2 regions of the Mesorhizobium sp. M4B.F.Ca.ET.214.01.1.1 genome follow, and region 2 is predicted to be linked to the other one. Evidence: predicted binding sites of a transcription regulator. Region 2 holds the regulator's gene; the other holds the start of a gene.
What was found. Region 2 encodes LexA, which represses DNA repair genes until DNA is damaged. Its sites were predicted from a motif close to TGTTCNNNNTGTGTTCNG; they were not measured.
Positions count from the first base shown of each region.

Region 1 (11,688 bases), on a different contig from region 2:
ACCACGGCGCGATGATAGCGCTGCTGCGGGCGCGGTCGCTGGAGATCGTCGCCGTCGGCGCCATCGGCCTCACGCTCTGCCAGGGCATGATCTATCGCGGCCTCAACGAGACCGATGCCAGCACCGCCGGCATCATCATGGCGCTGTCGCCAGTCATGACGATGGTGCTGGCGCGTTTCGTGCTTGGCGAGCCGCTCGGGCTTTGGAAGTCGCTTGGCGCGCTGGCCGCCCTTGCCGGGATGCTGGTCATCGTCGCGCATGGCGACCTGACGGCGTTGCTTCGCCTGAGCTTCAGCCCCGGCGAATTGTGGATCGTCGGCAGCGCGTTCTGCTGGGCCCTCTACACCGTGCTCGTGCGGCGCGCCAAATTCGGCATCGAGCTCCTGCCGCTGGTCGTGCTCCTGTTGGGGGCCGGCGCGCTGGTCGCCTTGCCGTTCCATTTGTGGGAATTGTTCAACGACGAACGCTCCGCCATGAATGGCGACGGCTTGCTGGCGCTTGCCTATCTGGCGGGCCCGGGCGGCGCCTTGATGTACTATCTCTACAACCGAAGCGTGGAAACGCTCGGCGCGAGCAGGGCAAGCATGCTGCTCTACCTGCAAACCGTGTTCGTCGCCATACTCGCCTACCTGCTGCTCGGCGAGGGCCTGCATGACTACGATCTCGTTGGCGCGGCCTTCATCGTAGCCGGGATCGTGCTCGCCACCGTGGTCAAGACCGGCGCAATTCCAGGAAAGGCGTGAGACGGTTCCCGTCGCAATCGCGCAAAACCAAGCCGATCCCGCCCGTGCAGGGTGGCTGCGGCCCGCGCCTCAAAAAATCTGATAGCCTGTGTCGGACTGGCCGGGCCCCGCCCGTCCTTGGGGCATCGGACAGCAATCAGAAAGGACATTCGATATGCCGAGCACCGTACGTTTGCACCGCGTTCTGGCGACCAAGCCGGAGAAGGTCTACCGCGCATTCACGGAAGCGGACGCGCTGGCGAAATGGCTTCCGCCGAACGGTTTCACCTGCACGGTGCACAGCTTCGACGCAAAGGTCGGCGGCACGTTCAAAATGTCCTTCCGCAACTTCACGACGGGCGACAGTCATTCTTTCGGCGGCGAGTATCTCGAACTCGTTCCGGGCGAGCGCCTGCGCTACACCGACAGGTTCGACGATCCCAACCTTCCGGGCGAGATCCAGGTCACCGTGATCCTGAAGAAGGTATCGTGCGGCACCGATCTCGATATCACGCAGGCCGGCATCCCGGACGCCATCCCGGTCGAGGCCTGCTATCTCGGCTGGCAGGAGTCGCTCCGCAACCTGGCAAAGCTCGTCGAGCCCGAGATCAATCAGTAGGGTATATCGCCGTCCAAGGCTTTGTCGTCATCCGGATCGACTCGCCGGTGCTCCGGCGGGTCGCGGACAACTCGGCTACTGATCGACGCATGCCGCCGACCACGACGCGGTCGCCTGCGAGCCCTGGCGCCTTCACCCACTACAGCTCCTTCTCCGCCAGTTCGCGGAACTCATCCGGCACCGAGCGCGCCGCCTCCAGCGCCGCTGCGCCGTAGCCGACCGCCTCCTTGCCGAAACGCTGGCGGATCCTGTCTATCGCGCGGTCGGCGCCGAAGCGGGCGAGGCCCTTGCGGCTGCCGGGCTTCAGTCTCTCGTCGGCAAGCCCGAGCGGCAGTTCGAGCTGCAGCTCCGCACTTTCCTCCAGATGCGAGACGGAGATCGCGAGCAGGGAGATTTCCCGCTCATGCCGGTTGGCGGCGAGCACGCCGCGCACCAGCTCTTCGGCGATCTCGGCCAGCATCGCTGTTGCCTGGATCGGCTGCTCCAGCGTCACGGAGCGGGTAACGGCGCGCATGTCGGCGAAGCGCACTCGCACCGTAACCGTGCGGCCGGGCCGCGCCTTAGCGCGCAGGCGGCTCGCCACACGATCGGCGAGATGCAGCAGCGTCGGCACGAACACCCGCGCCTCCGCCGGCTTGCGGCCAAGCGCCGACTGCGCGCCGGCCGAGTGTGCCCGCCGGTGCGTCTCCAGCCGGCGCGGGTCGCGGTTCCAGGCGAGGGCGGCGAGCTTCTCGCCGGCGGCCGGGCCAAGCAGGCGTTTCAGCGCGCCGCCATGGCTGCGCGCCAATTGCCCGATGGTCTCGACGCCGATCTCGGCGAGCCGCGCCCGGGTCGCCGGGCCGACGCCCCACATCAGCGATACCGGCAGGTCGTGCAGGAAGGCGATCTCCGTGCCGGGCTCGACCACCACCAGCCCGTCGGGTTTTGCGACCTGCGAGGCGATCTTGGCCAAGTGCTTGGTGCGCGCGACGCCGATCGAGATTGGCAGGCCGAGCTCGGCCTTCACCCGCCGCCGGATGGCGCGGGCGATCTCGTCGGGCGGTCCGAACAGATGCGTGCAGCCGGCGACGTCGGCGAAGGCCTCGTCGATCGAGATGCGTTCGACCAGCGGCGTGAAATCGTCGAGCACCTTGATCGCCGCGTCGCCGAGCCGCTGGTACTCGCTGAAGCGGCCGCCGACGAAGATCAGGTGCGGGCAGAGTTCGCGCGCCTTGCGGCCGGGCATGCCGCCGCGAACGCCAAAAACCTTGGCCTCATAGGAAGCCGCAAGCACCACGCCGCCGCCGACGGCGATAGGCTTGCCCCTGAGCGACGGGTCGAGCAGCTGCTCGACCGAGGCATAGAAGGCGTCGAGATCGGCATGCAGGATGGTGGCCGCTGTCGCCTGACTTTGCGTCATCCGTGGCGCCAATTCACCTTGCGGCGTTGCAGCATTAGCAACATCTGTTCGAAGGAATTGTTCTCGAACAAAAAGAGAACAAACGGGGTCTCTTGTCAAGCGGCATCGGACCGCCGACGACGGTGGGATCTGCGACCTGTCACAAGGATGCGGGATCCAGCCGGAATCTCGTTTTTTGCCACGTCGAGCACGCGTCGGGAGCGCACGTGCAGCATCGACCAAGGTCGATGCCGAGAGGCAGGAACATCGTCCGGCCGACGGCGTTACTGCGTGGTAGGGACGCCGTTTGCGGGAGGCCTGACATGGGCCAGTTCGAGATCACGGACCTCGTCTATATCGTCGATGCTTGCGCCACCGGAAGGGCCGCCGGGCGGCTCGTGTCGATGGCACGGGCGGTGGAGGAACTGCGTGTGCTGACCGGCGATTTCATCTCGCCGGACGAGGTGGCGGCGAACGAACTGTCGGCCGTGGCGCTCGAGCGCGGTTGCGCTGTGCTGTTCGACGAGCAGCCTGGCGCTGACATCCTCAGGGCGCCGTAAGTCCGATATACGCTGCTATATGTTGGGCGCCGCTCGGGGGTGGCGTCCATCACAACTTATTGAAAAATTGGGCTTTCAGGCCCGGCAAGTGACAAGTCGAGCGAAAATCTTAGCCATTCGTTTATGCATGCTTGCTCATATGGAAGCATGGCATCGCGCACCCGTTTTTTCATGGGGAACTTTCGCCGCCTGCTGGGAGCCAGCGGCGCGGGCGGCAACGTCGCCGTCATCTTCGCATTCGCCTTACCGGTCGTCGTCGGTGGCGCTGGCCTCGGTGTCGAGACCTCGCTCTGGTACTACAGCAGCCTGAAGCTGCAGGCGGTGGCCGATGCCGCGGCCTATGCCGGCGCGCTCGAGAAGATCGCGGGTTCCGACAACCCGACCATCGTCGCCGCCGCCACGCAGTCGGCGACCTCGAACGACTTTGTCGCGCCGGGCACGATAGAGGTCAACACGCCGCCATTGTCCGGCCCGAACACCGCCAAGAAGGCGGTTGAGGTCATCGTCAAGCACAACCTCGATCGCTACTTCACGGCCATTTTCAACAGCACCCCGGTTCCGCAGCAGGCGAGGGCGGTGGCGCGCATCACCGACGCCTCGAAGGCCTGCGTGCTGGCGCTCAGTCCTTCGGCGGTCCAGGCTGCGCTCTTTTCCGGCAACACCACCGTCAACCTCACCGGCTGCTCCGTCATGTCGGACTCGGTTGCTGCGGACGCCATCAGGACGCAGGGATCGGCGACGCTCAAGGCCGACTGCCTGATCACGGTCGGCGGCATGGTGCTGAACAATCCGGTGACCACGACCTGCAGTTCCAACCTCACCCAGGCCCTGCCCGCATCCGATCCGTTCTCCAGCCTGCCGACGCCCGCGGCGAGCAACCCGTGCAAGAACGTCAACGGCAACAAGACGTCGCAAACGCTTCAGCCTGGCACTTATTGCAGCGGCATGGATCTCAAGGGCAACGTAACGCTGCAGCCCGGCGTCTATGTCGTGCAGGGCGGTATGAAGATCAACGCAAACGCAGTCGTCGCCGGCAGCGGGGTAACCATCTTCATGGCGGGCAGCAACACCGTCAGCATGAACGGCACCGCCACGGTGACGCTGAGCGCGCCGACCTCAGGTACCTATTCCGGCATGCTGTTCTATGGCGACAGGACGGGGACCGCGGCGCAGAGCACCTTCAACGGCACGGCGACGTCGCTCTTGACCGGCGCCATCTATTTCCCCAAGCAGCAGGTCAACTACCTCGGCAACTTCTCCGGCAGCGGCGGCTGCACCCAGGTCGTCGCCGACACCATCCAATGGTCGGGCAGCACGACCATCAAGCAGGACTGCACCAGTCTCGGGATGAAGGACATTCCGGCGACGCAGTCCGTTCAGCTCGTCGAGTAGCGCGCATGGTTGGGCGGACCCTGCGCATTTTCCGGGACAAGGCCGGGATAGCCGCCGTGGAATTTGCCATGGTGCTGCCCATCCTGTGCTTCGTCTGCCTCGGCATCGCCGACGGCTGGTCCTACGTGTCGAGTTACCTGCAGATGCGCGCTGGCGTCAAAACCGCGGCCAATCTGGTGATGGCCGGCGCGACCAACGACACGGGAACGCAGGCGGTCGCGCTGTCGAGCTGGAACAACAAGCCTGAAGATGCGGCGGTCGTGCTGGTCAGATCCTACAAATGCGGCACCACGGTGGTGGATGAGACCACGATCTGCGGCGGTACCAAGCTGCCGAATGTCTTCGTCCAGATCTCGGCCACCGGCACCTGGGTGCCGCCGTTCAATTTCGGCGTCTTTCCGGATCCGCGCGTGATGACCCATCAGGAGGTCATCCGTGTCCGCTGAACGGATCGCCAGATGGCGCCGCGACCGGTCCGGCGGCGCCGGGCTGGAATTTGCGCTGATCGCGCCGTTCCTGGTGATGCTGCTGTTCGGGATCTTCGCGTTCGGCTGGTCGTTCAATGCCACTTCGACCGTCCGCTACACGCTGGAAACCTCGGCCCGTGCCTTGCAGCTCAACAACACGCTAACGCAGAGCCAGATACAGGCGATCGCCACGCAGAAACTGCTGGCGCTGGGCCTGAAGAACGTCGTCGTGACGATAGCGACCGATCCGGCCAGCGGCGGCTTCAAGATGGCGCATCTGACCGCCAGCTATGCCTTCGTCATCGAGTTCCCGTATTTCGACCAGTATCCGATCAGTTACGCAACGACAGTCACTGTACCCTTGGTTGCAAGCTGAGCATCTTGCCGCCAAAAGGTTTCACTTGATGTTCTGCAAGATGTTGCTGGCGTAACTGCGTCTCCCGATCAGTTAGGACTAAGGTCTGATCAGTATAGGGCTTCTGCGGCCCAAAGGGCTCAGCTGGCATCTGTCCGCGATAATCGTCTTTGATTTCAGTATCTTATCTGTGTCACCCGGCGCGTCGGTCGCGCATCGCTACTATATTTGTCTAAAGTTTACTTCTTCGAATTAGCAAATTTGCATACGACGGCGTTATAGCGGGTAGGCGAGGTGGCGAATCCCCGAGGAGGTACTATGACAACCCGAAAAACCCTGTTGGCGGCGGTGGCCGCGTTCGCTCTCCTGGCCACTCCCGCGTTGGCCGGCAACGGCAATGGCGGCGGCAACGGCAATGGCGGCAGCCATGGCAATAGCGGCGGCAGCCATGGCAATAGTGGCGGCGGCAATTCCGGCAAGAGCGGCACGCACGGCAATTCCGGCCAGAGCAAATCCGGCAAGAGCACGCATGGCAAGTCGGCGTCGGCGAAGTCGGGCAAGAAGTCAGCGACGGTCACCGTCGATGACGTCGAAGTCGCGGCCACGCCCAAGGAGAAGAACCTCCACGCCAAGCTCGGCCGGCTCAACTCTCTGCAGCGCAACATCAACGCTTACATGAACTCCAAGAGCAAGAACTTCGCCGCAGTGCAGGCCTATGTGATGGCCTCCGCGAATGCCCAGAACGCCCAGGCCGCGGTCGAAGCCGCCAATCAGGCAGTCATCGACGCCCAGGCCGCACTCGACGCGCTGAATGCAAAGGCGGCCGACCCGACCACTCCGCCCGACGAGGTCCCGACCCAGGACGAACTCGATGCAGCGCAGGCCGCGCTCGACGACGCCAACCAGGCGGTCATCGATGCCCAGGCCAAGGCCGACGAAGCCGTTGCCGACGTCCCATCGCTCGACGATGCGCTTGCCGAGATGGCTAACAAGCCGGTCGACGACGAGGTCACAGAATGGGCCACGGGCGTGCTCGACGACAAGATCGACCAGGTAGCCGCCAAGCTGGCGGAGCAGGACGCCGCCGCGGCGACGACCGACGACACGACCACCGACCCGGCCGATGAGGAAACGGAAACCGAGACGGCGGAATGAGTGAGTAGGGACGAGTGAGTAGCAAATAGTAGGGGCTGGCGGCATGCCGCCAGCCCCGTCCGTATACCGCTTGCTACCCAATTCCCTATTCACTACCCGCTTCCGTTCATCCCGACGGGGAAAACCACCGCTAACCCCATGTTCGGCATGGCAAATCTTCGCTTCCCAATGTAATCTCCTGCGTCTAGGGGTTCAAAGGCATTGGGAGGACAAGAACATGCCACGGGTTTCGGAGCTCTTCTTCAAGACAGCCATCGTGTTTCTCATTCTGGGCGTCGCCGCCGGCCTGGAAATGGCCATATCGGGTGACCATGGCGCGTTCCCCGCGCATGCCCACATCAATCTGCTGGGCTGGGTCACCTCGGCGATATTCGGCGGCTACTACGCGCTCAATCCAGCCAAGGCGGCGCGGCGCATCGCGATGATCCACTACGGTCTCTATACGCTCGGCCTAGTGATCATGCTGCCTGCGCTCTACCTGCTGCTGCACGGCAACCCGGCACTGGAGCCGATCGTCGCCGGCGGCTCGTTGATCGTCGCCGCGGCCATCCTGCTCTTCGCCGTTGTGGTGTTCTCGCCCGAGCCGGTGCCGTCGGCCTCCGGCCTGCAGTCGGCGCCTCGCTGAGGGCGAAACTGCCAATCTCCCCCCTTGTGGGGGAGATGTCCGGCAGGACAGAGGGGCGAACGATCACCAGCTTCGGCGTGATCCGCCCCCTGCACAATCAGCTTCAATGATCTGGACAGTTGCTGACAGGCCGGCGGGACAGCGCCCCTCTGGTCTGCCGACCATCTCCCCAAGGGAGAAGAGCCTGTCTCAGGCTTTCGCCAATCGCCGGTTACAGCAGTCGCGACAGGAAGGTGTGGATGATGCCGTCGCGCTCGAACGGTCCGGGCACCTTGGCCGGCAGCGAACTGTCGGTGGTCTTGGCCGCCGACGAGGCGCGGCCGTAGATGATCAGCAGCACGGCGATGAAGTAGCCCACCTGCAGCACCAGGGCGGCGACAAATGTCCACCCCAGCGCTTGCCACAACGATCCCGTGTCCGCGTAGGTCCAGCCAAGGACCACGAGAATTGTTGCCGACATTCCCACAAGAAACTGCGGAAAATACATTTGCCCGATCGAACGCTCCGGATCTTGTTGCGGTCCGGAATGCCCGCCCATGTCTCTACCCTATTTGAGCGTTGCACCTTTCACGCATGGTCGCAAGTTGGCACCAGTGCCGCGCTCTGTTCTGCCTTTCGGCCAGTTGTATGCGACCTATGTCTTAGGACTTAGGACCTTGAGCCGCCCGGCGCAAGAGTTGTCTTGGTTACTGCACCGGCATTTGAGGCGCGCCGCCTTTGGCGTGCCCGGCGTGACGCATCGCCGGGCACCCTTGCGGTCAGACCGCCATCTTGCCGATGATCTTGGACATGTCTGCGGCGTCGAAGGCTTTCAACGTCTGCGTGCGCACATTGCCAAGCGATGCCACGGAGAGGCTGAGGGCCGTAGCCGCGATGTCGTCATTGGCCTCGACGGCCGCGACCACGTCGTGCTGGCCAAGGGTCCACAGCAGCGAATTCACCTTCACTCCGCTATCGGCGGCCATCGACTTGAATGCTTCGGCCCGTTTCACCGTGTCCTTGATGGATTTGGCGCCCTGCTCGGTGAAGTTCACAAGTATGACGTAATGCGACATGATTTCCTCCCATCGCGGTCGGGGGGCGTGCGGAAGCGTCTCCGCCGCGGCCGTTGTTTCTCCCGACGAGATCGTGCCGTTCAGGCGGCACGCGAGAAGGAGTGCCGGCCGAGGCAGCTTACGGAGACTTTGCCGGCACTCCACGCGAAGATTGGGTGTTCTCCCCGCGCGGCGGCATATTAGCACCGGCGAATATTTGGGAAAGCCGTTTTCCCTGGAGTCCGCGGGTCTAGGCCTCGAAGAAATGGAATGTTCCGCGTCCGCCGGACTTGCTGCGGTAGAGTGCCATGTCCGCCTTCTGCAGCAGGTCGTCGCTCGTCACGCCATCGCCGGGCGCCAGCGCGATGCCGACGCTGAGCCCGAGGACGAACGGGGTGCCGGCGACCGTGAACGGTTCCCGGAAGCGGTCGATGATGCGCGATGCAAGAGCGGCCGCATCCGTCTTTTCAGCGATGCCTGTCTGCACGATGGCGAACTCGTCGCCGCCAAGCCGCGCCACCGTGTCGTGGTCGCGCACCGCGCCGCGTAGCCGTGCGGCGACGTCGATCAGAAGCCTGTCGCCGGCCTTGTGGCCGAAGCCGTCATTGACCGGCTTGAACTTGTCGAGGTCGAGATAGTGCACGGCCATCAGCGCGCCGCGCCTGGCGAGCGCCACCGCGCTGTGCAGCCGGTCGGAAAACAGCATGCGGTTGGGCAGGTCGGTCAGCGCGTCGTGATGTGCCATGTGGGCGATCGTCGCCTGGTCGCGGCGCTGCTCGGTAACGTCGAAATAGGTGGTGACGAAGCCGCCGCCATCGATCGGCATGCCGCGCACCTCGACGATGGTCCCGTTCGGGCGGGTCCGCTCGTAGACATGCGCCTCGCGCTGCCTGACCAGCGCCAGCCGGCGCGCGACATGCAACTCGACTTCGCCCGGCCCGTATTCACCGCGCTCGGCGTTGAAGCGAACAGCATCTCCATCGACGGATAGCCGTTGGCGAAGAGGTCGTCCGGATAGTCGAGCAAGGTCCGCTGCCGTTGGTTGCAGATGACCATGTTGAGGTCCTGGTCGAACAGCGAGACGCCGCCAGGGAAATTCTCGATCACTGCCTCCAGCAACCGGATCCGTTCGCGCGAATGCTCGACCAGCTGCGCCATCCGGCCGATCGCTTCGGCGAGGCCCGCCGTGCCGAGCCTTGCCGGCACGCTTGCTTCCAATGCGCCCACCGCGCCACGTGATGCCATCGCCATCGGCCGCTGACCCCCTCAGCAATCCCCGGAATATTCAGTGACGCTAATATGAAAGGATTGCCGCCGGATTAACGCGCTGCCGGTCGCGGCCCTCTCGTGCCGGTTTCCTGCATCGCGAACGAGAGAGGCCCGCCATGCCATACGGCGCGGCGGGCCTGGCGACGCTCGTGAACGTCAGGTCAGGATGATGACGATCTTCAGCGTGTCCGGATCGACGATGACGATCCTGCCGTCGGCCAGCACGAAATACTCGTAGGTCTCGTAGGCCGGAACGATCTTGACGATGCGCGGCGGCAGGCGATGCAGCCGCACCTTGTGCCGCGGCACTTCGGTGCCGACGGAGATGTCGAAATCAACCCGGTCAACCGGCGTGATCTTCGTCTCGCGGATCACGTTGGTGATCTCGGTCTTCTGTTCGACCGTCACGTTGGTGATGGACGCGGTCGAGCCCTGATCGGGCTGCGTCGATGTCTTGCCCTGCGCCTGTTCGTCGGTCTTCACCGTGGCCTTGCCCTGGGCCTGCTGGTCTGTGGTGGCGCCGGCCTTGCCCTGCGCCTGTTCGTCGGTCTTCACCTTGGCCTTGCCCTGGGCCTGCTCGTCTGTGGTGGCGCCGGCCTTGCCCTGCGCCTGTTCGTCGGTCTTCGCCTTGGCCTTGCCCTGCGCCTGCTCGTTGGTCTTCATCTTGGCCTTGCCCTGGGCCTGCTCGCCTGCCTTGCCGCCCTTCTGGCAATCGGCGGTGCCGGCGGCGCAATTGTTGTCACCGCTTGGCTGGACCTCGGCCGGCGCCTGTGCCTGCGCCATCGCGGCGCCACAGCCGACACCGAGCGCGAGCATGCTGGTAATCAGAATATGTTTCATGAGAACTCTCCTCGACGTGTCGTCCCTTCGTTGGGGTAACTTCGGCTCGGAGCCTTTGTTCCGAAGCAAATTGGGCGGGATTCCATGACCAAATCGGATCGGCCACCCAGTCAAAAAAATCCAGGAACAAGGCCTGTGCGGTGGCGTTAACGACCGAGGCGGCCCGGCTGCGGACGGCATTGTGCGCGTGGTGGAGGAGGTCGTCGGTAAAGACAGGAGACGATCATGAGACTGCATCTCAAGACAGCTGCCGCAGGCCTGCTGCTGCTCGCCGGCATGGGCGCCGCGGCCGCTCAGGACGTCATCATCGAGCCGCAGCAGGAAACCATCATCCGGGAGTATGTGCACAAGCAGCCGCTGGCTTCGGTCAAGCTTCCGGGCGTGGAGCTCAATGTCGGCACCGCACTTCCCGACACCGTTGAACTCCGCGAAGTTCCCAACGTCAAATATCGCTATGTGGTCGTCGACAATCAGACCGTGCTTGTCGATCCGGGCACCCGCAAGATCGTAAAGATCATCCAGTGACCTGAAATGGCGCCCGCCGCTTGCCAGAGCGGCGGGCGGGCCAGCTCGTATTATTTCGTGACTAATATATGCCGATACATGCAGGAACCTTTCCCTCTCACCACGCGTTGCCGCGTCTGACTTCGTGTTGCCTCAATAATAGGCAGGCTGTGCGAGGCAGATCGGGCAAACGAATCGGCGGCAACCAGAAACGGGTCGGGGAACGGAGCACAGCTACCATGTCGAAGCGCGAAATCGGAACATCCCCGGCATTGGGGATGCGTGTCGCCGACCTGCGGGCCAGGATGCGAAGTGCGAGCATCACCGAACATGAGATGAAGACCTTCCAGAAGGTTGCGGCCATCATGGGGGGCGCCGACGGCTCCCTAAGCATCGATGCCGACGACCTGATCGCCGCTTCTTTTGTCGCCGAGACGGTGGGCGACAGCGCGCCGAACTGACCGCCGCCGGCCGCGGGCCGGTCCAGCATCACCCTGTCAGCATCCGACCTATCCGTTCCGCCCTCGCGGGCGAGAGCGTGCGCTCGTGCCTGTCGGCGCGAGCCTCATACCTCGTCGAAGGGGCCGCCACGCCTTGCCGGGTCGCGCTTGATGGCGGCTTCCTCGGCATCGTCCGGCAATGCCTCGTCGCTCTCCTGGTAGGGGTTGTCGTCGTCCTCTTCCGGTAACTCGCCCTCCTTCTCGATGCCGGCGCTTTCCGGCACATCCGCTTCCGGCAGGCTTTCGTCAGGAACGATGCTCGCGCCCT
Region 1 is NZ_SRUX01000002.1:111,609-123,296, reverse strand. Features, by position in the region: gene EN857_RS03785 (EamA family transporter) at 1-743, shown strand, start outside; gene EN857_RS03780 (SRPBCC family protein) at 898-1,341, shown strand; gene dinB (DNA polymerase IV) at 1,481-2,740, opposite strand; gene EN857_RS03770 (hypothetical protein) at 3,043-3,279, shown strand; gene EN857_RS03765 (pilus assembly protein TadG-related protein) at 3,427-4,671, shown strand; gene EN857_RS03760 (TadE/TadG family type IV pilus assembly protein) at 4,677-5,117, shown strand; gene EN857_RS03755 (TadE/TadG family type IV pilus assembly protein) at 5,107-5,514, shown strand; gene EN857_RS03750 (hypothetical protein) at 5,812-6,648, shown strand; gene EN857_RS03745 (hypothetical protein) at 6,866-7,273, shown strand; gene EN857_RS03740 (exopolysaccharide production repressor protein) at 7,485-7,733, opposite strand; gene EN857_RS03735 (GYD domain-containing protein) at 8,032-8,328, opposite strand; gene EN857_RS03730 (GGDEF domain-containing protein) at 8,558-9,052, opposite strand; partial or broken gene EN857_RS35485 (PAS-domain containing protein) at 9,128-9,363, opposite strand; gene EN857_RS35480 (hypothetical protein) at 9,362-9,568, shown strand; gene EN857_RS03720 (DUF1236 domain-containing protein) at 9,733-10,416, opposite strand; gene EN857_RS03715 (DUF1236 domain-containing protein) at 10,642-10,941, shown strand; gene EN857_RS03710 (hypothetical protein) at 11,160-11,381, shown strand; gene EN857_RS03705 (hypothetical protein) at 11,486-11,688, opposite strand, start outside.
Region 1: a site for LexA is predicted at 2,804-2,821, ahead of dinB (DNA polymerase IV). Genes of this name have one in related genera too.

Region 2 (11,688 bases):
TTTTTCCTCGGCAATCCAAAGACAATAGCCAGCGAAGAGGCACCAGCGACGGCGCGCCTCGCTTCCGCGATCGAGAAGGCGCGGGAGAGCATCGCCGACCACATCCGCGGGCTGGTTGGCGGCCCCGAGGGCGAGATCGCGGCGGCGCTGATCGTCGGCGTGCGCGCAGGCATTCCCGATGAGATCAACGAGGCGATGCGGCGCACCGGCATCTACCACATCATCTCCATCTCCGGCCTGCACATGGCGTTGGTTGCCGGCACCATCATGCTTCTGCTGCGCGGCGCCTTCGCGCTGTTTCCCGACTTCGCCTCGCGCCGGCCGGTCAAGAAATATGCCGCCGCCGCCGCGCTGGTCTCGATCGCCGCCTATCTCGTCTTCTCCGGCATTGTGGTCGCCGCCGAACGCAGCTTCATCATGCTGGCGGTGATGCTTGTCGCCGTGCTGTTCGACCGGGCCGCGCTCACCATGCGCAATCTGGCGATCTCGGCCATCGCCGTCATTCTTGTGTCGCCGCACGAAGTGGTCGGCCCGAGTTTCCAGATGTCGTTCGCCGCCACCGCCGCCCTGGTCGGCGCCTATGCCGGCTGGTCGGACTATCGGGCCGACAGGACGACCGCGCCGCCGCCGAAGCGATCGTTCCTTCACTTTGCGTCACGAAAGCTGGTGATGGGTATGGGCGGCCTTGCCATGACCTCAATCATCGCCGGCAGCGCTACGGCGCTCTTCGCGATCTGGCACTTCCAGCGCGTGTCGCCGCTCAGCCTGCTCGCCAACCTGGCCGTCATGCCGATCGTTTCGGTGGTCATGTTCCTGGGGGTCGCCAGCGCCCTGACGATGCCGTTCGGTCTCGACTGGCCATTCCTGTATCTGATGGGCAAGGGCCTGACCGCGATGATCGCGATCTCCGGGTGGATCTCCGAACGCTCGCCGGTCGATGCCGTCGGGCTGATCTCCATTCAATCGGTGCTTTTCGTGACGATAGCGCTGGTCATCGCGACCATGGCCACGACCTGGCTGAGACTTGCGGCGATCCCCTTCGCTCTGGCCGGCCTGCTGACGGTTTCAAATACCCGCACGCCCGATGTGCTGATCTCGGAGGATGCGCATCTGGTGGCGATGCCGATCGGCGGCGGCGAGCTCGCCGTCAACCGGGCGCGGTCGAATGAATTCACCACCGACAACTGGAAACGCGCGCTGGTGGCCGAGACCGTCGTCGAGCCGGAGACCTTCGAGACAGGGGATGCACGCTTCGATATCGATCCGCTCGACCTGCCGCCTGGCTCGCCATTCTACTGCAGGGACGGACTGTGCCTTGCCCGGCATCCGTCCGGCGCAATCGTGGCGCTCGCGGAAAACCGCAAGACGGCGCGGCCGGCCTGCGCCTTCGCCGACCTGATCGTCATCGACGACGCCACCGCCTACAGTCCCTGCTGGAATTCGCTGGCCCTCGTCGTCACCAAACGCCAGCTCGCCCGCTCAGGCAGCGCCGCCGTCTTCTTCGATCCGCAATCGGCGACCGCGCAAGCAACAATCCGCTACGCGGTCGAAAAGCCCTACCGGCCATGGCACGAGCAGCGCAAATACTCTCGCGAGGCGAGGGGACTGCCGCCATACCAGAGACCCGAAAGACCGGTGGTCAAACTGGCGCCGTCCGCTCAGTAGCGCCGGATCAGGCCGACCAGCTTGCCTTGCACCTTGACCCGGTCAGGGCCGAAGATGCGGGTCTCATAGGCAGGGTTGGCGGCTTCGAGCGCGATCGATGCGCCCTTGCGGCGGAAGCGCTTCAGCGTCGCCTCTTCCTCGTCGACCAGCGCCACAACGATCTCGCCGGGGCTCGCCGTGTCGGCGTTGCGGATGATGACCGTGTCGCCGTCGAAGATGCCGGCCTCGATCATCGAGTCGCCCTTCACCTCCAGCGCATAATGCTCGCCGCCCGAGATCATGTCCGGGGGCACCGAGATCGAATGCGTCTGGTGCTGGATGGCGTCGATCGGCACGCCGGCGGCGATGCGGCCCATTACCGGGATCGACACCGCCGACACAGCGTCGTCGTCATTGCTGGGGGTGCGCGACGGCGACGCCGGTTTGATCTGCCGGCCGAGATTGCCCTGTCCGAGGCTTCCCTGGATGACGCTCGGCGAAAACTTCTTCGCGGCATTGAGGCCAGGCGCGATCGAATCGGGCAGGCGCAGCACTTCCAGCGCACGCGCCCGGTTGGGCAGCCGGCGAATGAAGCCGCGCTCCTCAAGCGCAGTGATCAGCCGGTGGATGCCCGACTTCGAAGCCAGATCAAGCGCCTCCTTCATCTCGTCGAAAGAGGGCGGAATGCCGCTTTCCTTCAGCCGTTCATGGATGAACATCAGGAGTTCATGTTGTTTGCGCGTCAGCATGGCGGCCCCCACGGGTTCTGAAACCAGAATCAGAAAAACAAACCCAGAACAAACACTATCTGTTCCAGTTGTGTTCCGCAACCGTTTAAAGTTTAATGAATGCGTTGACGTTTTGTTCAGCGTAGCATCAGAACGCGACAAGCGTCGCCGACGGCGGCGGCCGGGGCGAAGGGCTCTCGCACCACGAGGCCATTGGCGTCGGCGAGCATGCGCAGCATCGAGGAGTCCTGGATGCCGAAGGGCGTCGCAACCAGTGAGCCGGCTTCTTCGCGGACGACGGCCCGCACGTAATCCTGCCTCAGATCGTTTGCCTGCATCGCGGCGCCCAGCCGCGCCTCGCGAATGTCCTGGGTGAACGCGCGGCCACCGAGCCGCGCCAGCAACGGCTTCAGGAACAGCTGCGAACAGACCAGGCTCGCCACCGGATTGCCGGGCAGGCCGATGCAGCGCGCGGGTCCCAGCCGGCCGAACATCAGCGGCTTGCCCGGGCGCATGGCGATCTTCCAGAAATCGAGCGTCATGCCTTCGCCGGTCAGCACGCCGTGAATGAGATCGTGGTCGCCGACCGAGGCGCCGCCAAGCGTCACGATGACATCGGCCTGCTGCTCGACGGCCTGCCTGACCAGCGCGGAGATCGCTTCCCTGCGGTCGGCGGCAATGCCGAGATCGAGCGCGCGGGCGCCGACCGATTGCGCAGCGGCGGCGACGCCATAGGCGTTGGACGAGATGATCTGATCGGGACCGAGTTCGCTGCCGGGTGGCAGCAGTTCGTCGCCGGTGGCGATGATGGCGACCAGCGGCCGCTTCACCACAGTGAGGCGCGGGTGGTTGGCGGATGCCGCCAGCGACAGTGCCGCCGGATCGAGCAGCCGGCCCTTTTCCAGCAGCACATCGCCTTCTACGAAGTCGAGCCCGGCGCGGCGGATGTTGCGCCCTTCAGCGGTCGGCTCGGTCACTTCGATCGTGCCGCCGCCGAGATCCTGCACATTCTCCTGGATGACGATAGTGTCGGCGCCTTGCGGCACCGGCGCGCCGGTGAAGATGCGCACGGCTTGCGCCGTGCCGACGCTGCCTTCGAAGCCGCGGCCGGCCGGCGCAATGCCGATCACCGAAAGCCGCGCCGGCACGGATGCCACATCGGCGGCGCGCGTCGCATAGCCGTCCATGGCTGAGGCGTTGAAGGGCGGCTGCGTGCGCAGCGCCACCACAGGCTCGGCCAGGACTCGGCCAGCGGCGTCGATCAGTGCGACGCTTTCGCTGGCCCGCGGCGCCGCGCCATCCAGCAGGCGCTCGAGCGCCTCGGCCACAGGAACCAGCGCCATCAGGCGCCCGCCCCGGCCGACTTGTAGTCGCCGGACTCGCCGCCGGTCTTTTCGACCAGCCTGATGCCGGAGATCACCATGGCGCGGTCGGCGGCCTTGGCCATGTCGTATATGGTGAGGCAGGCGACAGAGGCCGCCGTCAACGCTTCCATCTCGACGCCGGTCTTGCCGGTGACACGGGCAAGCGCGGTGACCTTGAGGCCGGGCAGCGACTTGTCCGGTTCGATATCGACGGAAACCTTGGTCAGGAGCAGCGGATGGCAGAGCGGGATCAGCTCATGCGCGCGCTTGGCCGCCATGATGCCGGCGATGCGCGCGGTGCCCAGCACATCGCCCTTCTTGGCATCGCCGGCAAGGATCATCTCAAGCGTTTCGGCGCGCATCGAGACAAAGCCCTCGGCGATCGCGGTGCGCACCGTTTCGGCCTTGTCGCCGACGTCGACCATGTTGGCTTCGCCAGAGGCGCCAAGATGGGTGAGGGCGGCCGCCATCGTCAGACGGCCTCGGCCGGCGCCTTGCCTGTCAGAAGCAGGCGAGTCGCCGCCGCGACATCCTGTTGCCGCATCAGGCTCTCGCCGACAAGGAAGGTGCCGATGCCGCTCTGCTCCAGCCTGCGGCAGTCCTGATGGGTGAAGATGCCGCTCTCGCTGACCAGCAGGCGGTCGGCCGGCACCATCGCCGCCAGCCGCTCCGAAACGCCGAGGCTGGTCTCGAACGTCCTGAGGTCGCGGTTGTTGATGCCGATCAGCCGTGACGAGAGCCGGAGCGCCCGCTCCATCTCGGCCTCGTCATGCACTTCGACCAGCGCATCCATGCCGAGTTCGAGGGCCGTCGCCTCGAGCTCGCGCGCCATCGCGTCGTCGACACTCGCCATGATGATCAGGATGGCGTCGGCGCCCCAGGCGCGGGCCTCGAACACCTGATAGGGGTCGAAAAGGAAATCCTTGCGCAGCGCCGGCAGGGCGACGGCGGCACGCGCGGCGGTGAGGAATTCGGGCGCGCCCTGGAAGGACGGGGCGTCGGTCAGCACGGAGAGGCAGGCCGCGCCGCCATTCGCATAGGCCTTTGCGAGCGCCGGCGGATCGAAATCGGCGCGGATCAGCCCCTTGGACGGGCTCGCCTTCTTGATCTCGGCGATCAGCCCGAAGCCGCCGGCCCTGCGCCTGGCCTCTAGCGCGGCAAGAAAGCCACGCGGTGCCTCGGCGGCTTGAGCCCGCGCCTTGATCTCGGCCAGCGGCACGCGCTGCTTGGCCGCCGCTATCTCCTCGCGTTTGTAGGCTTCGATCTTGCGCAGAATGTCGGACAAGGGCTCTACTCGTTCGAAATTTCAACCAGCCGACCGAGCACTTGGAGCGCGCGGCCGCTGTCGATGGCTTGCGCTGCGCTCGCCATGCCGTCGGCGAGCGTCGTCGCCTTGCCGGCCACCACCAGGCCGGCGCCCGCATTCATCAGCACGGTGTCGCGATAGGCGCCCGCAGCACCTGCCAGCATGTCGCGCAGCGCCTTGGCGTTGTAGGCCGCGTCGCCGCCGCGCAACTCGTCCTTGGTGTGGCGCTGCAGGCCGACCGCTTCGGGGGTGAGCGCGAAGGTGCGGATCTCGCCGCCGGCAAGTTCCGCCACCTGCGTCTCGCCGGTGGTGGTGATCTCGTCATAGCCGTCGCCGTGAACGATCCAGGCGTGCTCGGTGCCCAGCGCCTTCAACGCCTCGGCAACCGGCATGATCCATTCCGGCAGGAACACGCCGACCATCTGCCTGCTGACGCCGGCCGGATTGGACAGCGGTCCGAGCAGGTTGAAGATGGTGCGCGTGCCAAGCTCGCCCCGGATCGGGCCGACGTGCTTCATCGCCGGATGGTGCGCCGGCGCGAACATGAAGCCGACGCCGGCTTCATGGATGCAACGGCCGATCGTCTCCGGTCCGATGTCGATCTTGACGCCGAGGGCGGTGAGCACATCGGCAGCGCCGGTCAATGAGGACAGGCCGCGATTGCCGTGCTTGGCCACCGGCACGCCGCTCGCTGCAATGACGAATGCCGATCCCGTCGAGATGTTGACGCTGTGCGAATTGTCGCCGCCGGTGCCGACGATATCGATGGCGCCGTGCGGAGCCTCGACGCGCAGCATCTTGGCGCGCATCGTGGCGACGGCGCCGGAAATCTCGCTCACCGACTCGCCGCGCACGCGCAGCGCCATCAGGAAGCCGCCGATCTGACCGGGCGTTGCGTCGCCCGACATGATGATGTCGAACGCCTCGCGCGCCTCCTCAAACGAAAGAGGAGTGCCGGCGGCGACCTTGGCGATATGGGTCTTCAGCGCACTCATCGGGCCTGCGCCTGGGAAACCGCGGCCGGGTCGATGCGGACGTCGTATTGCGTCTGCAACTGCGCCACCAACTGGTCGAGCAGGTCGTCCGACATGCCGGCGGTGAAGGATTTCTGCGCGTCGTCGGGCACGGAGCTGCCATCGGCGCCGGCCGGCTCGAACACTTCGGCCACCTTGTAGAGAATCTGGCCGTCGCCGGTGGGCGAGGGGATCAGCCCGGTGCCGCCTTCGCCGACGCCGAACATTTCGGCGGCGCCTTCCTTGCCGAAATCGGCGTCATCGGCTTCGCGCTTCAGGCCGCGCTTGGTCTGCTTCTCGAGCTTCAATTCGCCGGCGATCACGTCGAGCGTGGTGCCTGCCTTGAGGCGCTTTTCCAGCTCCTGCGCCTTGGCGTCGAGCCGCTTTTCCGTTTCAGCCGCCGTCCAGTCGGCCACCACCTTCTGGCGAACCTCGTCCAGCGTGCGGTCGCGCGCCGGCGTGATCGATCCGACTTCGTAGAAGACGAAGCCATTGTCGGCGGTGGTCAGGCCCTCATTCTCGGTGCCGGGCTCGGCGGCGAACACCGCCTTGATCAGGTCCGCCGATTCCGGCAGGTCCTTGACGATGGTCTCGTCGGGACGCTGGCCGGTGCGGTCGATCGCGTCGATGGTGACGACCTTGAGCTTCAGCTTGGCGGCGGCGTCGGCGAGCGAACTGCCCGAAGCGCGCGTGTCCTCGTAACTGTCGTGCACGTCGAGCAGGATGCGGCTTGCCTCGCCGAGCGCCAGGTCCTTGCGGATCTGGTCGGAGACTTCGGCCAGCGGCTTCACCACCTCCGGCTTGATCTCGGTGACGCGCAGGAGCACCGGGCCGAAAGCGCCCTGGACGACGGGGCTGACCTCATTGGCGGCGAGCTTGAAGGCCGCTTCGGCCACCGCCTTGTCGGCGATCTTGTCCTTGGCAAGCGTGCCGAGCAGCGTGTCTGCCTGGGTCTTGCCCTCGGCGGTGACGAGCTTGTCGAAGGTCGCGCCCGCCTTCAGCGAATCGAACGCGGCCTTGGCTGCATCCGACGTCTTGAACACCAGCTGCTCGATGGTGCGCATCTCCGGCGTCGTGTAGCGCCCCTTGTTCTTGTTGTAGTCGTCGCTGATCTGCTGATCGGTCACCGCGGTCGGATCCATGATGTCCTGCGGCTCGAGCCTGACATAGGAGAACTTGCGGTATTCGGGCGCGGCGTAGGTCTTCTTGTTGGCATCGAAATAGGTCTGGAGCGCGCTGTCGGCCGGCGCCTCGATCGGTTCGACCAGCGTCTTCGGCAACGTCAGATAGTCGATGGTGCGGTCCTCGCCGCGATAGAGCGCGACCGCCTTGAGGAAGGTTTGCGGCGCCTTGAGGCCGTCCGAAACCGCCTCGACGATCTGCTGGCGCACCGCCACCTGGGAGCGGTTCTTCAGATAGTCTTCGGGCCGCATGCCGACCTGACGCAGCAGATATTCGAACGTCCTGCGGTCGAACTGGCCGCTCGGGCCCTTGAAGGCCGGGTCCTCGCGCGTCAGCTCGGCAAGCCGGTCCTTGGAGAGGCCGAGGCCGAGCTTGCGGGCCTGCTCGTCGAGCACGGCGCCCGAGACGAGCTGCGCCAGCACCTGGTTGTCGATGCCGAGCGCCTTCGCCTGCTCGTGCGTGATGCGCTGGCCGAACTGCTGCGACATGACGCTGATCTGGCGGTCATAGGCGAGGCGGTACTCGTTGATCGAAACTGTCGTGCCGCCGGCGGTGATCACGGAATGATGGCCGCCCAAAGTTCCTGACAGACGCCCCGAAATACCCCACACGGCAAAGCTGATCACCAGCAAGGACAGCAACGCCTTCGCGACCCAGGTGCCCGCCGCGTTTCTCAAGATACCAAGCATGCCTACTTCCGATTTTTGCGCATTTTGCGTGCGCCCGAGTCTGAAACAAGCGCAATAGCGCCCTTCCGGCCCACTGTCGATTGCTTTGTGGCCTGATTTTGATAGTGAGGGCGGAAGCCGAATATCGCCTGGAGAAAGCAAAGCTCATGACGCCTGGAATCCGCCCGCTCGTCGCCGGCAACTGGAAAATGAACGGCACCAGCGCCTCGCTCAATGAGCTGAGGATGATCGGCAACGGCTTCATGAGCGGGCTCGACGCCGAGACCGAGGCGCTGGTCTGCGTGCCCGCGACCTTGCTGTCGCACGCGGCCGAAATCCTGTCGCGCACCCCGGTCCGGGCCGGCGGCGAGGATTGCCATCCCAAGGAGAGCGGCGCCTATACCGGGCGCATTTCAGCCGAGATGCTGAAGGACGCCGGCGCCAGCCACGTCATAGTCGGCCATTCCGAATGCCGCGCCGACCTCAGCGAGGACGACGCCACCATTCACGCCAAGGCGTCCGCGGCGTGGCGGGCCGGGCTGGTGGCCATCATCTGCATCGGCGAGACAAGGGCTGAACGCGAGGCGGGCACGACGCTCGACGTGCTGTCGCGCCAGATCGCCGGGTCGGTGCCGACCAGCGCCACGGCGGCCAACACGGTCATTGCCTACGAACCTGTCTGGGCGATCGGCACCGGCCTGACGCCGACCGCTGACGATGTCGCCGATGCGCATGCGCATATCCGCGCCAAGCTGACGGAGCTGCTCGGCGGCGCGGCGGCGAAGATGCGTATCCTCTATGGCGGCTCGGTCAAGCCGTCCAACGCTGTCGAACTGCTCGGCGTGGCCAATGTCGACGGCGCGCTGGTCGGCGGCGCCAGCCTGAAGGCGGCGGATTTTCTCGGCATCGCCGAGGCCTATCTGAATATCTCCTAGCCGCGGGGCCGACTGGCCGGCGCGGCCGAAATCGTTGCAAAGGCCGCATTGCTCCCCATATTCCGGCCACGGGCTTGGAAATGCCATCAAAGCATTGTAAGGAGCCGCCTCCAAATCACCGGTCGTATCCGCGGCCGCGCAAGGCCTTGCCAGGATAAATTATGGAAACCGTACTGATCGTCATTCACCTTATGGTCGTGCTCGCGCTCGTCGGCGTGGTGCTGCTGCAGCGCTCCGAGGGCGGCGGTCTCGGCATCGGTGGCGGTTCCGGTTTTATGACGGCGCGTGGCGCCGCCAATGCATTGACGCGGGCAACGGCGATCCTGGCAGCGGCCTTCTTCGCCACCTCGCTCACTCTGTCGCTCGTCGCGCGCTACGGCGAAAAGCCGATCGACATCCTCGATCGCGTCCCGGCGTCGTCCAGCAACGCCGGCAAGGGCGTGCTCGACCAGCTGCCGGGCAACGCGCCGGCCGGCGCCACCGCACCGGCCGCTCCGTCGACCTCGACGGCGCCGGCGGCACCCGCCAGCGGATCGGCGACGCCGCCCTCGTCGGGCAACGGCGCCGCGACGACGGCGCCTGCGCCTGCACCGGCACCCGCGAATCCGGCCACGCCGCCGGCGGCCAATGGCGTCACCTTGCCGGTCACCCCGCAGGTTCCGAACCAGTAGCCGGACAAGCTTATCCGGCCGCGATCTGTTGTCGTTTGAACACAGTCGCGGCAAATGCCGCACATTCACGAAGATTCAACCGGGCGTAGGCCGACGGCCCGCTTGAGGCGGCTCGGCCAGATCGATTATACATTGCGCGCGGCACTTTCGGCGTCCTTGGGGGACGCCGGGCGACGCCGTGGCAACAAAGCATTACACGATCGGATCTTCGCCATGCAGCTTCGCAGCTTCATTTTCATGGGATTCCTTGCCGTGCTCGGCATGGGGTCCGCAGCCTTCGCCGGCACGCCGGCAAACATAGCCGCATCGCCGTCAGTCGAGATTACCAGCGCCATCAATGTCGCCGTCAAAAGCGACGCATCGCAGCTGAAGCTTCTCAAGAAGAAGAAGAACCCGACGCCAGCCGATCTCGCTCAGATCAGCAAGCTCGAGGACAAGATCGCGGCCGACAAGGAAGCCGCCAAGACCAAGGCGCTGGAAGCCCGCAAGCTGGCGATGCGCGACGCAGCCAAGGCCAAGGCGGACGCTGCCCGGCAGGAATGGCTGGCGAAGAAGGGCCAGTCGGCCGAGACGAAAGTGGCCGATGCCAAGACAGGCAAGAAGACGGTCAAGATCATCGAGCCGATCGCCGCTGTCGAACCGATCCAGTCGGCCGAGCCGATGCCGGCCGAGGCGATGAACGTCGCGCTGACCGGCAACAATGGCGAGCTGCGCAGCGAGGCTCCTGGCCAGAAGCCGGCAAGCGGCGGCCTGTTTGCAGGCCTGTTCGGCGGTTCGTCGTCGTCATCGATCAGCTATCTGCCCGAAACGCGCGCACTTGATTCGGCTCTCGCCAAGAAGGACGCCAAGCGGCCGTTCAAGGTGAAGCCGGAGTTCGTGCCGCAGGACGTCGAGTTCAGCGGCTACCCCGCCGGCACCATCGTCATCGACACCAGCGCCCGCCGTCTCTATCTCGTCGAATCGTCGAGCACGGCGCGACGCTATGCGATCGCCGTCGGCCGCGAAGGCTTGCAGTTCAAGGGGACGGTCGCTGTCGGCGACAAGCAGGAATGGCCGCGCTGGATCCCGACGCTCGACATGCAGAAGCGCGAGCCCAAGCACTATGGCCAGTACAAGGACGGCATGCCCGGCGGCGGTGAGAATCCGCTCGGCGCGCGCGCCATCTATCTCTATGACGGCAAGAAGGACACGCATCTGCGCATCCACGGCACCATCGCGCCGCAGTCGATCGGAACCAGCGCCTCCAATGGCTGCTTCCGCATGATCAACGAGCACGTCATGGACCTCTACAGCCGGGTCAAGGTCGGCACCAAGGTTGTTATTATATAACAACCAGGCGTTATTATCTGAGGCCTCCACCCATCATGCCGAAAGGGCCGGCCCAGCCGGCCCTTTTGTTTTGACTGCAACATTTCTTGCCCTTCGGGGCGTCGCGCCTTCTTGGGAAAAAGCCTTCGCGGCGGTTTTTTCTCTGGCGGAATCAATCCGGCCGCGTTAAGCGATGACTCCCATGGCGCGATATGTATTCATCACTGGCGGCGTGGTTTCCTCACTCGGAAAAGGCATTGCTGCGGCAGCTCTTGGGGCTCTCCTGCAGGCGCGCGGCTATCGCGCGCGCATCAAAAAGCTCGATCCCTATCTCAATGTCGATCCCGGCACGATGTCGCCGTACCAGCACGGCGAGGTGTTCGTCACCGACGACGGGGCGGAAACCGACCTCGACCTTGGCCACTATGAGCGCTTCACCGGCCGCTCGGCCAACCAGCAGGACAACATCACCACCGGCCGCATCTACAAGAACATCATCGAGCGCGAGCGGCGCGGCGACTATCTCGGCGCGACCGTGCAGGTCATTCCGCACGTCACCGACGAGATCAAGCATTTCGTCCTCGAGGGCAATGACGACTACGACTTCGTGCTGTGCGAGATCGGCGGCACGGTCGGCGACATCGAGGCGATGCCGTTCCTGGAGGCGATCCGCCAGCTCGGCAACGACCTGCCGCGCAACAACGCGGTCTATGTCCATCTGACCTTGATGCCGTACATCCCGACCGCCGGCGAACTGAAGACCAAGCCAACGCAGCATTCGGTCAAGGAACTGCGCGGCATCGGCATTGCGCCCGACATCCTTCTGGTGCGCGCCGACCGGCCCATTCCAAAAGAAGAGCGCCGCAAGC
Region 2 is NZ_SRUX01000009.1:110,296-121,983, reverse strand. Features, by position in the region: gene EN857_RS18960 (ComEC/Rec2 family competence protein) at 1-1,665, shown strand, start outside; gene lexA (transcriptional repressor LexA) at 1,659-2,393, opposite strand; gene glp (gephyrin-like molybdotransferase Glp) at 2,510-3,715, opposite strand; gene moaC (cyclic pyranopterin monophosphate synthase MoaC) at 3,715-4,206, opposite strand; gene trpC (indole-3-glycerol phosphate synthase TrpC) at 4,209-5,021, opposite strand; gene trpD (anthranilate phosphoribosyltransferase) at 5,027-6,037, opposite strand; gene EN857_RS18930 (peptidyl-prolyl cis-trans isomerase) at 6,034-7,926, opposite strand; gene tpiA (triose-phosphate isomerase) at 8,073-8,840, shown strand; gene secG (preprotein translocase subunit SecG) at 9,002-9,511, shown strand; gene EN857_RS18915 (L,D-transpeptidase) at 9,725-10,840, shown strand; gene EN857_RS18910 (CTP synthase) at 11,013-11,688, shown strand, end outside.